Regions from separate parts of the Sporolactobacillus caesalpiniae genome, predicted to be linked through region 1. Evidence: riboswitches for the same ligand, from Rfam matches in the RefSeq annotation. Region 1 holds a riboswitch; the other holds the start of a gene.
The links. A riboswitch is a leader RNA that binds a small molecule or an ion and turns the genes downstream of it on or off. The one in region 1 is predicted to bind lysine.
Positions count from the first base shown of each region.

Region 2: another riboswitch for lysine. It lies ahead of ABWW58_RS01305 (aspartate kinase); the one in region 1 lies ahead of ABWW58_RS07375 (amino acid permease).

Region 1 is NZ_JBEVCB010000003.1:288,610-295,580, forward strand. Features, by position in the region: gene recQ (DNA helicase RecQ) at 1-495, shown strand, start outside; gene ABWW58_RS07355 (histidine phosphatase family protein) at 591-1,166, shown strand; gene ABWW58_RS07360 (DUF1653 domain-containing protein) at 1,201-1,434, shown strand; gene ABWW58_RS07365 (ArsR/SmtB family transcription factor) at 1,642-2,688, shown strand; gene ABWW58_RS07370 (MFS transporter) at 2,776-4,002, shown strand; lysine riboswitch at 4,094-4,275, shown strand; gene ABWW58_RS07375 (amino acid permease) at 4,450-5,895, shown strand; gene ABWW58_RS07380 (DUF1516 family protein) at 6,038-6,364, shown strand; gene ABWW58_RS07385 (aminotransferase class I/II-fold pyridoxal phosphate-dependent enzyme) at 6,417-6,971, opposite strand, start outside.
Region 2 is NZ_JBEVCB010000001.1:285,023-291,993, reverse strand. Features, by position in the region: gene ABWW58_RS01325 (AMP-dependent synthetase/ligase) at 1-1,071, shown strand, start outside; gene ABWW58_RS01320 (helix-turn-helix domain-containing protein) at 1,216-1,440, opposite strand; gene fumC (class II fumarate hydratase) at 1,702-3,090, opposite strand; gene ABWW58_RS01310 (YslB family protein) at 3,349-3,816, shown strand; gene ABWW58_RS01305 (aspartate kinase) at 3,963-5,195, opposite strand; lysine riboswitch at 5,372-5,586, opposite strand; gene uvrC (excinuclease ABC subunit UvrC) at 5,648-6,971, opposite strand, start outside.

The DNA of each region.
Region 1 (6,971 bases):
GTGCTTGCCGGAGCATCGGATCAAAAACTGCTCTCTTTTCGGCTTGACCGGCTGCCGACATACGGCATTATGAAGGACCGAACGCAAAAGCAGATCAGCGAATTTATTGATTTTCTAACCGCTGAGCAATACCTTATGCAGCAAGGCGGCGCTTTTCCGGTGCTCGCTTTAAGTGACCGGTCGCTGCCGGTACTCAAAGGAGAAGAGAAGGTCCTGAAAAAAGGACGCGTCCGTGCGGAACGACTCGCCGTGGATGACGCACTCTTTGATGTACTCAAGCAGGTGCGCAAAGAGCTGGCGCAAAAAGAATTTGTTCCGCCGTATATTATCTTCTCCGATCAATCGCTGCGAGAAATGAGTGCGCGGCTTCCGGCAACCGATCATGACTTCCTAATGATCAAGGGTGTCGGTCAGCAGAAGCTGGAGAAATACGGACGAGCGTTTATGGAAGCAATTGCCGCGTATCAAGCCGATCAGGAAGAGCCGGTGAAATAACGATTGGCAGCCGATGCGGATTATTATATCAAGAACCTCTCAGAATTGCTTTCGATTATTAATGAATGATACCAAACCCAAAATGTGAGGATAAGATGAAAACAGTTGTTTATATGGTTCGGCATGGCGAATCACCGAAAAATGATCGGAATGAACGAACAAGAGGACTAACTGCTCAAGGAATGCTTGATGCACATCAAGTTACGCTTTTGTTAAAGAATGAGGCGATTGACGTTTTTGTTTCAAGTCCATATGAACGAGCACTTCTAACGATGCAAGAACTGGCGCGGTCATTAGGGAAAAAGATCATTAGGTTTGAAGATCTTAAGGAACGGATGTTTACTTCGGATAACCGCCCTTTATCTAAAGATGAACTATCTGATTTGTTAATAAGATCATTTCACGATCCTAAGTACACCTTGCTCGGAGGAGAGTCGAGCGAAGCGTGCCAGCGGAGAGCGGTTCGAGTGCTTTTAAACCTGATAAACACATACCAAGGAAAGAAAATCGCCATTGGGACACACGGCGCAGTTATGACGTTAATGATGGGTTACTTTGATTATTCGTACGACTTGAATTTTTTACTTCAGACGTCTAAACCCGATCTGTACCGATTGGACTTTGACGGACTGAAACTAATGAATGTAAGTAGGCTATGGCCGAATCATTGACCCTAGGCATTTTCGATAGGAGTGCATTCACCATATGAGAGCTATTCAGGTACATACACTTTACCGTCATTTTAAAGGGAAACTCTATTATGTCGAGGCTGTCGCAATCGACTCGGAAACGGAAAGAGAAATGGTTGTTTACCGAGCCATGTATGGCGAGCGGAAACTATGGGTCCGGCCGAAAGAACTATTCTTATCGGCGGTCGATGCGGGAAAAGCGAATCCAACCGGACAGCACTACCGATTTGAAGTTTATCAAGGGCGATAATTGAAGAGGCCACTTTTAAATGTTTGCTGTGATTTTAAACCATGTCCGCTCATTGCGGATCGTAAGTTATGAATACACAAATTTAACCCTTAAAATTAAATTCTTTGAAAGGGCAGTATAAATTTATGTTATAATTCGATTATCATGAAATATCATATTTTATATTTATCGAAAATAAGTTCAATTTATTGTGATTGAGGCGATGAAATGGAAAAAAAACCTGAAGTTCATTATGTAACCTCTCCGGTATTTGAATTGCTTGCAGCGATGTTTCGCGTCGCAACACCGGATCAGATTCAGTCGGATGATGTTGTAATGATCAAAGGCAAAGCGATTCAATTAAAGCAATGGGTCGATCAGAGGCGATTGCTTCTACCTTCTAACGTAAAAGACGAATTAGAAGTGTTTTTTAGTTACGAGAGTTATCTTGGCCTGACCCTCATTCGTTATGCCTGGGAAGCAAAGGCTTATCACGATGTGGACCTCTTTTTACAAGCACTGGCAAAGCTTGATGCTCATGAATGGTTTGCTTATTTTCTTCATACGGGTTATGGATCGGGGGACAGCGTTGATCCTGATCATTTAAGCACAACAACAATAGCAATTGATCAAAGTAACTTACCGGAGCAGGAAAAGTGGAAGCTGCTTTATTTATACGTGCACAAAGAAGAAACGAAACAGCGAATGATTCAGCTTTTGCGGAAGTTCTATGATTTAATGAACGATGAATTCGAGGAGTTTTTAGAAACGCAACAAGCAGTACTCAACCGTGTCAAAAATTTTGCTGAATCGCATGGGAAATCTTCTTTTTTGACGCGGGTGTCAAAAAAATATCAAATGCCTGTTGATCAAATGGATGAAGTCGTTTTGGCGCCGTCCGTATTCTATGATCAATGGTCCTTTACCACCAGCACAGACAGCTTTTGCCTGTTTCTTTTTGGCACTAGGCAGCTTCCTTTCGAAGAGCCAGCATATTCGGCAGATAAAGATAAGGTGGATCAAGCATTTAAAGTGCTTGCTGACGAAAAGCGTTTGAGCATTATCCGCTTACTTAATCGAAGTCCTTTGTACGGTTATGAATTGGGCAAGCGGTTGAATTTATCCAATTCGACCATTTCACACCATCTATCCTTACTGGCATCTTATGATTTAGTCAGGCCGGTGCGGAGTGAAAATCGAGTATACTACGAGGTAAGAAATGACCAAATAAAAAAGCTGATGGATCAAATGCTTCAATCACTAATTAAAGATTAGGCAGCGTCCTTTTGCCTTTTTTTAATTACATATTCGATTGTGATGAAATTAGTTATTTTATTAATATCAAAATAAGAGGTGTCGATCATGAGTCTCTGGGTACGCAACCGTCAATTTTTAATTCTACTAACAGGGCAGGGTATTTCTATATTTGGCGATCAAATTTATTACGTTGGTCTGATGTGGACGATTATGAAACAAACAGGTTCCGCGATGTCACTTGGGATGAGTGTGATCTGCATGACGCTTCCGGCCATTCTTGTTATGCCCTTCGCGGGCGTGCTCGCTGACCGAAATATAAAAAAACAGATGGTGATGATTTCAGATGCGGTGCGCGCATGCATCATGTTTCTTGTTGCATTACTCACCTTTGAAGGCTATTTTTCACTGGTGATCATTAATCTATGTCTTGTCATCATCTCAGTCATGGATGCTTTCTTTAATCCTGCTCTATCCGCCACAGTTCCACTCATTTTGGATAAGGCTGGTTTATCAAAAGGAAATGCAATTTTTGAGTTTATTCGGCGTATATCGGCGATACTCGGTCCGGTGGTCGGTGGCTTTCTCATTACATTTCTTTCCATTGGTTCAGTGTTTGCTCTAAATGGTCTTTCCTTTCTTGTTTCATTTATTTTTTCTCTGTTCTTAAAAATTCCTAGAGTGACTCAAGCGAAGCAGCATGAATCGTTCGTATTCAAATTTAAGGAAGGGCTTGTCTATACGATTCATATGAAACGACTTTTATTTCTTACGTTAGTGGGCGGTGTGATCATTAATTTCTTTCTCGCACCGCTTGATGTTTTGATTATTTTTACAAGTAAACAGCTAAACTTTGGATCAACAGGGGTGGGCTGGATTGAGGCATCGATTTCTGTCGGGGCTTTATTAGGCAGCATAGTGATTCTTTTCGGACACATTCGTAGTCAGATTAGGCTCGCCGTTGCAGGGCTTATCTTTGAGGGTGTATCGCTTATTTTGTCAGGGATTTTTCCAGGATTAATTCTGTTTATTCTTTTTTTCGGACTATTGGGGCTCGGAATCAGTTTTGCCAGCATCGGCATTGGAACGACTTTTCAATTAATTACGGACGACGATAAACGAGGACGAGTGAACAGCTTCGGTTCAATGCTCAGTTCTTGTACAGTTCCTCTAGGTACATTATTCGGCTCATTCTTAACCGGATATCTGCCCCTTCAATGGATCTTCTTACTTTTTGGCATAGTCATTGCTGGTGCGGTGACGCTTCTATATGTGCCTTTTAGAGAGGAACTTCAGATCAACCAAGTTGTGAAATTTTTTAAAAGTAATTTTTAAAGGAACAGGAGATCATTTCCGGTTGATAATCATTTTCAATAAAGGTAGAATAGAACCTGTTGTTGAAAAACAACATCTCCTCACAAGATCACGAGGGGGTAGAGGCGCGGCAGTTAAGATAAGTGCATCCGAGGCGAAGAGACGCCGGACGATACGTGTAAGGAACTGCTGCCGAAGTGCATTCGGATTCTCTTGCCCGAGTGCGCTGGGTCCGTTTCCGAAAGGGACGGGACTGTCACATGCGTTTTAGGCATGTGGTGTGCTATCGGCGGAAGATGTGCGAGGAGTAAATGGATCAATAAGCCTGTAATGATGCAGATCTTATTCATTTTTACTATAAAAGTTTCTCGTCCGCCGAAGGCATTAGTTTGCCTTGACGGGCGTTTTTAGTAACCATAACTCTATTCTTCACATATCTCCCCGAAATACAGAGAGGGAGAGAGAAAAATGCAACAGAAGAGAAATAATCAATTAAGACGGGGATTGAAGTCGCGTCATTTGACGATGATCGCGCTTGGCGGCGCGATCGGAACAGGGCTATTCCTCGCCAGCGGAAACGCAATCTATACGGCCGGTCCGGGCGGCGCGCTGCTCGCGTATGGATTAACAGGGATCATGGTCTATTTTCTCATGACCAGCCTTGGCGAGCTTGCGACGTACATGCCCACCAGCGGCTCATTCAGCACCTACGCAACGCGTTTTGTCGATCCGTCGTTTGGTTTCGCGCTTGGTTGGAACTATTGGTACAACTGGGCGATTACGATCGCAAGTGAGCTGTCAGCGGCTACGCTGATCATGAAATTTTGGTTTCCGAACAGCCCATCTATTCTTTGGAACGGTATCTTCCTGCTCATCATCTTCCTGCTGAATGCACTGACCGTAAAAGGATATGGTGAGTCGGAGTACTGGTTCGCATTCATAAAAGTGGCTACCGTCATCATTTTTATAATTCTCGGATTGTTAATGATTTTTCGCGTGCTTGGAGGAGGCGTTCCTGGATTTCAAAATTTCACAGTTGGTGATGCACCTTTCCACGGCGGCTTTCTGGCAGCATTTGGTGTGTTCCTTGCGGCCGGCTACTCCTTTCAGGGGACGGAGCTGCTTGGTGTAAGTGCCGGGGAAAGCGAACACCCGGAAAAAAGTGTCCCGAAAGCAATGAACACAATTTTCTGGCGCATCTTACTGTTTTATATTTTAGCCATCTTTGTTATTGCAATGATCATTCCCTACACGAGTCATAATCTGTCCGCATCGGATTCGGTGATGGTCAGTCCTTTTACACTTGTGTTTCAAAGAGCAGGGCTTGCCATTGCCGCATCGGTGATGAATGCCGTTATTTTAACGGCGGTGCTGTCTGCAGGAAATTCCGGACTTTACGCCTCGACGCGTATGCTCTACGCTTTGGCTAAGGAAGGAAAGGCACCAAGGTTCCTCGGTTATGTCACACGGAACGGAATTCCAATTTGGTCGCTTGTTGTCACTGCGGCATTCGGGCTGCTCGCATTCTTTGCCTCAGGATTCGGCGACGGCATTGTTTACAACTGGCTGCTGAGTGCTTCGGGAATGTGCGGCTTTATCGCTTGGCTCGGCATCGCAATCAGCCACTATCGGTTCCGCCGCGCCTATGTAGCTCAAGGCGGTAAACTCAGCGACTTGCCTTATCGGGCGAAGTGGTTCCCGTTTGGTCCGTTGTTTGCGTTTGCGGTATGTATGGTGGTTGTGATCGGGCAGAGTTTCGGTGCCTTTTCCGGTGGTCATATTGATTGGGGCGGCATCATTGCAGCCTATATCGGCATTCCGATTTTCCTTGCTGTCTGGCTGATCGCCAAATGGAAGATGAAGTCAAAATTGATTCCGCTTGACCAATGTGATCTGTCGCGTCACAAGGATTAAGAGGTCGAATGATAAAAAACACGAGTGCGTGACACTCGTGTTTTTTTTGTTGCGATCATGTAAAAACTGGGAAAAATGTGTCATCATGATAAAATAGAGACAAGTCTAGTGATTGATTTATAAACTGAAAAGAGGAAATGACATGCATACCTTGTTGCTAATCCATGGCCTTGTCTGGGGTCTTGTAGTCATCTTTTTTATCTTAAGCTATCTTTTCACGGCGCAAAAAGTGTGGAGTATGATCCTGCGGACAGCTTACTTAGTTATGATCATAACCGGAGTGGTCATGCTGTTTATCATTCATTTTCCACTGATGCCGACCATTAAAGGCGTGCTTTCCTTTGCTTTAATCGGACTTATGGAAGTGGCGATGGGTAAGCGTAAGAAGAAAGAATCATCATGGCTCTTTCTTGTTCTAATCGCAGTTTTGCTGATTGTCATTGTGCTGATGGGTTACCACGTTATTTAATCAAAAGAACTTTTCCCAATGAATGCTGGGAAAAGTTCTTTTGATTAATCTGTTAATTTTGTACAGGTGTCTCATCGAGAATTCCGGAAGCCTTGATCCGTTCCGCAGCTTCCTTCAGGCGTTCCTCGGATTCGAGCAATCCGGCGCGAACAAATTGATCGCCGTGGGCGCCAAATCCTGCGCCTGGTGCCACCGCGACATGCGCGCGTTCGAGCAGGGCATCGGCAAAGGTTTCGGACGTATAGCCTTCCGGAACCTTGAACCAGCAGAAAAACGAGCCTTTCGGCGCCCGCACATCCCAGCCAATGGCGCGGAAACTTGAGACGAGGATATTTCGGCGTCGTTCATAGAGCGCGCATAACTCTTGAACCGATTGCTGCGGGCCGAGAAGCGCCGCGGCAACGCCATCTTGAATCGCGCTCGGCACATCTGAATGATCGATATCATGGAATTGGCTGAGCGCGCGAATGATCGATGCGTTGCCGACAGCAAAGCCGACTCGGAATCCGGCCATATTATACGTTTTCGATAACGTGTAAACTTCGATGCCTTGTTCCTTTGCACCCGGAGTTTGCAGAAAACTGAGCGGGCGATTGCTATCGAAGCC
Region 2 (6,971 bases), on a different contig from region 1:
TCGCAAATCGTAAAGATCACATCACGTGACAAAACGCTTTCAATTCTGCCGCTTTGTCATACGTACGAATGCACATTAAATTGCTTGCTTCTTCTGTCGCGCGGAGCCTGCATTGCTTACGCCGACAGCCTGAATGCGATACGCCGCAATATCCTTGAATACAGGCCAACGATTCTGGTCGTCGTTCCCGCACTGCTTCAGCTTTTAGACAAGCGGATTCAAGCGGCTATTGTAAAGAATAGTCCGGTAAAATATCAAACAAAACTCAAATCATCGTCAATCTCAACAGCACTTCGAGAATTGCCTGCGTTTGTAAGAATTGCTATACGTCGAAAAGTGAAGAAATCACTTGGCGGAAAAATTCATACATGTATTGTCGGCGGGGCAGATCTTTCCTCTGCTGTAGTCGAAGATTTTCTGGCGTTTGGCATTCGGGCTTTGCAAGGCTACGGGCTTACTGAAACGGCTCCTCTTTTGGCGGGAAACAACGATTTTTATTTCAATGCCAAATCAACCGGTGTTGCTGTTCCCGGCGTCGAATTGATGATTGACAGCCCCAATGAATCCGGTGTCGGCGAAATCCTCGCCAAAGGCGATAATATCATGCTTGGTTACTATAACGATCCGGTGGCTACGGCAAAAACATTTAGCAACGGCTATTTTCGGACAGGTGATCTGGGATACATCGATGGGGACGGGGCTTTGTATATCAAGGGCCGCATGAAAAATGTGATTGTCACAGCTAATGGCAAAAACATTTATCCCGAGGAATTAGAAGCGCGACTGTTGGAAAAAGAAACGATCAGTGAAGCGCTTATTCTTACTGGAAATGATCGTAATGGAAGTGTCTGTGTAAAGGCCAAAATATTCCCGAATTTAGACTGTCTGACCGAAATTATCGGCCATCTGCCTGCAAAAGAAGAATTACAAGCCACGATAAAATCAATTATCGATGACGTGAACAACAAAATGCCGAATTATAAACACATCCGCGTGTTTGAAATTTTGGAAAAAGAATTTGAAAAAACAACAACAAGGAAAATCAGACGATGCGGTATGAATCTCGTTTGATAGATAAGCAATTCCATTTTTTTTCAGAGAATTTTTTAGCGCTGTTTCCCGTATTATGCGCATGAAAAATTCTCTATTTTTTTGACTTTCCTCGATTTACGATAAAAAAACAACAGCCGGCCCTTTATCAGGGACCGGCTAATGCTATAGTTTGAGTTCTCCGAGCCTAAGCAGTTCAACAACCGCCTGGGAACGACCTTTCACACCTAATTTTTGCATGGTGTTTGAAATATGGTTACGAACTGTTTTTTCACTTATGAAGAGTTCTTTAGCTATGTCTCGAGTCGTCTTGTCTTGGACAAGCAATTCGAAAACTTCTCTTTCCCTCTTCGTAAGTAAAGGTTTTGGACGGTGATAATCTTCCTTCAAAAATTCCCCCTCCTTGCTCAGCAGAAGAGCGGGCGGGAAAGGCTTTTAGTCCTTAACATTTTATGAAAGCAGTGTCGATGCGTGCGCAGATTGATCATTTTACGCAAGTGCCCGCAACATGGAGAGAACACGAACACAGTGACGCGTGAACACCCCAAGAAGTTAGTTATGAACTATGCAAATTCTGACGAATTTCACCACAAAGTGATTGTCGGACTACCAAGTATTGCGAGTGGACAATCTCTTATGAATCAAAGAAAATTATTGATGCGGATGAACCATTTCCTCAGGCTTTACAAGGGCATCGAATTCTTCGCCACTGAGAATGCCAAGTTTTACGGCGGAATCCTTAAGACTAATACCTTCTTTATGAGCGAGTTTCGAGATTTTTGCTGACTTCTCATAACCGATCTTCGGGTTCAGTGCTGTAACCAGCATTAACGAATGGTGTAGGAAATAGTCCACTTTTTCCTGGTTGACTTTAATACCGGTCGCACAATGGACATTGAACGAACGCATTACGTCAGAAAGAAGCTTCGTCGATTGGAGAAAGTTGTACCCAATCACTGGTTTGAATACGTTTAATTCAAAATTACCCTGACTTGCCGCAAATCCGATCGCCGCGTCATTACCCATAACCTGAACCGCAACCATTGTGACTGCCTCAGCCTGAGTTGGATTTATCTTGCCGGGCATAATGGAGCTGCCCGGTTCATTAGCGGGAATCTCTAATTCACCAAGTCCGCAGCGTGGACCGCTCGCCAGCCAACGCACGTCGTTCGCTATTTTCATCAGATCTGCAGCTAACGCCTTCAAAGCGCCATGTGCCGTGACGATCGCGTCATGACTGGTTAAAGCGTGAAATTTATTTTCCGAAGCATAGAAGGCCTTGCCGGTCATCATGCTGATTTCCTGTGCAGTCAAATCACCAAACTGCTTCGGTGCATTTAGGCCCGTACCAACCGCAGTTCCGCCGATTGCCAAACTCTTTAAGTGGTTTAGGCTGCTTTCGATGAGTTCTTTAGACTCCTTTAACATATACGCCCATCCGCTGATTTCCTGGCCCACGGTGAGCGGAACCGCATCTTGAAGATGGGTGCGGCCGATTTTGACAACGTCGCTGAATTCCTGTGCCTTTTTGTCAAGTGTCGTCTTCAATTGATCCAGGGCAGGGAATACATTTTCTTCAATGGCTTGAACGGCCGCAATATGTAACGCCGTCGGAAAGGTGTCATTTGAGCTTTGCGCTTTATTGACATCATCGTTCGGATGGATGCGCGCCTCGCTACCTCTTGCTTCCAGCAATTGATTGGCGCGATTTGCAAGCACCTCATTTATGTTCATATTCGATTGTGTACCGCTGCCGGTTTGCCAAACAACAAGCGGAAATTCATCGTTCCATTTTCCTTCGATTACCTCATCCGCTGCGTTTGCGATCGCCTTCGCTTTATCTGCATCCAATGCATTTAATTTGTGATTGGCAAGAGCCGCGCCTTTTTTTAAGATAGCGAATGCGTGAACAATTTCAAGCGGTACCTTCTCCCATCCGATTTTGAAGTTGTCTTTACTCCGTTGCGTTTGTGCGGCCCACAGACGTTCAGCCGGTACCTTGACTTCTCCAAGTGTATCATGTTCAATCCTGAATTCCATTGATCGATCATCCCTTTCGTTATTTCTCTATCAAATTGCTCCGTAGTTCTCATTTTGTAAAAAATTAGTTACTAATGGTTTCATAACTCTTTATGATAAATAATTTATATCGACTCAATTCATTTTACCGAAGAAATGTGACATTGCCAATCAGCGAAAAAACTGGAGCAACCGTTTGGAAAATAAAACGCGCTCAATCCATCTCATTATAGTGAAACGAGGAAAAGAAAGTTATAATAGTCAGTGGAGGGATAGAAGATGACGAGAAACGCAACCTGTCCGCAGCCGGAACACTACGGAGACGCGACCGTACCGGCTTTCGGTTATGAATTAATAAGAAATTTACTGATTCCTGAGCTTCTTGGCAAGGAAACAGCATCGATCCTTTATTGGTCGGGACGAAAATTGGCGCGCCAATATCCTCTCGATAACGAACAACAGATTATCGATTTTTTCAATCGGGCAGGATGGGGAACTTTGGAACTAGTTAATAAGGCAAAAAATAAAACGATTTTTGAATGCAGTTCTCCGCTTGTTGAAGCACGGATCAATGATTTTCCTGAATCAGGCAGTTTTTCATTAGAATCCGGGTTTATCGCGGAGCAGATACAGCATCAGATCGGATGCGTTGCGGAAACGTATATGGAAATCAAAACCGGCCGCCAAAAGAAAGTCGTTTTTCTTATAAAATGGGACGCAAAAGACCATGTAGGAGTGGAAAACTAACTTTTCTCTCTGCATGCATCCGAATATGACAATAGCCCGGGGAAGACGAAACTTAGTGTGTTGTTTTTCTTTATACACTCAAATTAAGACACACAAAAAGCAGGCGATATGCCTGCTTTTTGTTGTTCCTATTTTTTCCTTTAACCTTACAAGCTTACCGATTCTTCTTCTGCCAAATGAAAAGTTTCATGGAGCGTATCGAGCGCTTCAATAAGCTTGCTCTCGTCAATAATCGTTGACACTTTAATTTCAGAAGTACTGATCATTTTAACTTTAATGTCTCTTGCTGCCAGGGCGTGAAACATCTGGGCAGCAACACCGGGATTAGATGCCATTCCTGATCCGACAATTGAAACCTTTGCAAGTTCCGACTCAAAGATCATCTGATGGTATTCCAGTTCTTTCTCCTGTTCACGGAGTACATCCAGTGTTTCATTTAAGACATCGTGATCAACAGTGAACGACAGGCTCGTTCTCGCTTCATCGAGCACGTTCTGAACGATAACGTCGATATTTATATGCTTCGCCGCAATCGCGTCGAATACGCGCGATACCGCCTCCACACTATTTGGAAGTCCGAGCAGCGTCACCTTCGTCACATTTTTCTCAAATGCGAGTCCTCTGACCGACTTAGTCTTCTCCATTGACACTTCCTCCTTAATTACCGTGCCCTCTTCGTCGGAAAACGAAGAGCACACCACGAGTTCGAGATGACTGTTCTTCGCATACTCAACCGCACGCGGATGGAGTACGCCCGCTCCAAGATAAGCCAATTCAAGCATTTCATCATAACTGATTTCCTGCAGTTTTCGCGCCTTGTTCACGTAGCGCGGATCTGTAGTAAAGACACCGGTCACATCCGTGTAGATTTCGCATCGCCGCGCACCGAATGCTGCAGCGATCGCCACGGCGGATGTATCGGATCCGCCTCTGCCCAGTGTTGTAATCTCACTGTCTTCAGTCACACCTTGAAATCCTGCGACGATGACAATCGAACCCTTTTTCAACTGCGGCCGGATTAATGAGGTGTCAATTGACGCGATCCGCGCGTTTTCGTGAACTGCTTCCGTTTTGATACCGGCTTGCCAGCCGGTGAATGAAACAGCGTCATATCCACGTTCAACCAAAACCATGGAAAGCAAAGCGATCGTTACCTGCTCGCCTGTGGATAAGAGCACATCCATTTCCCGTTTAGACGGTCTGCTCGAAATCTCACCAGCCATCGAAACAAGTGCATCCGTTGTTTTCCCCATTGCGGAAACAACCACAATCACTTGGTTCCCAGCCTCTTTTTTCTTAATGACTTTATCCGCTACCTTCTGCAACCGTTCAACTGACGCTACCGATGTTCCGCCAAACTTCATTACCGTTAAAGACAACTTCACTCGCTCCTTTAAACTATGACCGGCATATATGTGCTTACTCTCTCCGGATCCTCTTTAATGAAGCCGCGGGATCTCTGTGATAAGAGCGTGCTCCTTATAATTCGTTCACGTCAGTGACAAAAAGAACAGCGAGAAATCCCCGCTGTTGAACAGTCAATCTATTTCAACAATGCTGAGATAGTTCTCCACACTTAAAGATTTCATAAGGCTCAATGCCTTTATAAACTCCTTAAAGTGTGACAGCTCTGCATTTATTCAATGCAGATCCAGCACGGAACGGTGATGAAGCTGTTCCGGCTTCGGCAGGATTCCCTTTCTGTCGCGGTCAATGAAATTCATCTTTCTCGCGCGCCATACTTATGAAGACTGCTCCTCTATCACTTCAGTTATTTGAAAAATTAAGTTATGGAAATTATAACAAACCTAAAGAATTGAAACAATACCCTTCATCGGGAATTGTCCAAATAATTTCTCATGGATTCGGCAACTTTTTTGGGCAATCCCGCCTCCCGAAGTTCTTCACTGCTCGCCTCACGTATCTTCTTAATCGAACCAAATTTGCGCAGCAGCATTCGCTTCCGCTGCTCGCCAACGCCAGGCACATCGTCTAACAATGAGTGAATCATTGACTTGTCTCTGACTTGTCGATGGAATGTGATCGCGAACCGATGCACTTCATCTTGGATACGCTGAAGCAGGTAGAAGGCTTGGCTGTTTCTCGCAAGCGGAACAATCTGCGGCGGCTCACCAATCACAAGCTGAGATGTCCGGTGTTTGTCATCCTTCACAAGACCGCAGACCGGAACATAGAGTCCGAACTCATTTTCCAGCACATCAATCGCCGCGGACAGCTGCCCTTTACCCCCGTCAATTAAAATTAAATCAGGGAGCGGTTTTCCTTCCTTGAGAACCCTTGTATAGCGTCTGCGCACAACCTCTCGCATCGTCGCGTAATCATCGGGTCCGTTCACCGTTTTGACACGATATTTTCGATAATCGCTTTTCTTTGGACGGCCGTCTTCAAAGACAACCATCGCCGATACCGGATCGGCACCTTGAATGTTCGAGTTGTCAAAGGTTTCAATTCTGCGTGGTGCCGGCATGTCCAGAGCTTCGCCAAGCTGTTCGACAGCGCCGACGGTTCGCTTCTCGTCGCGCTCAATCAGAGCGAATTTTTCTTTGAGTGCGATACGCGCATTCTTCACCGCCATCTCAACTAGATCTTTCTTTCGTCCACGCTGAGGCTGAATGACATCGGTTTCCAGCATCTGTTCGATCAGATTCTGGTCGACAGAATTTGGAATAAGCACTTCTTTAGGTTTGATGTGATTCTGGTGACTGTAGAACTGGCCGATAAAAGTCAGAAAGTCTTCCTCCGGTTCCTGATAAAAAGGAAAATGAGAGACTTTCCGTTCGATTAATTTTCCTTGGCGCATAAAGAACACCTGAACACACATCCAGCCTTTATCAAAGGCATAACCAAAGACATCTCGATTATCGAGATCATTAAAAATAATTTTTTGTTTTTCCATGATCGTCTCAATGTTGCTGATCTGATCACGCAGTTCCTTAGCCTTTTCAAAATTAAGTTGATCTGAGGCTTCAAGCATCTCCTCTTTCAAGCGTTTTTTCACATCTTGATAGCCGCCATTCAGAAAACGGGTGATATCCTCCGACATCGACTCGTAGGTTTCTTTCGGAATTTCGTTGACGCACGGCGCCAGACACTGCCCGATATGATAGTAAAGGCATACGCGATTCGGCAAGGTG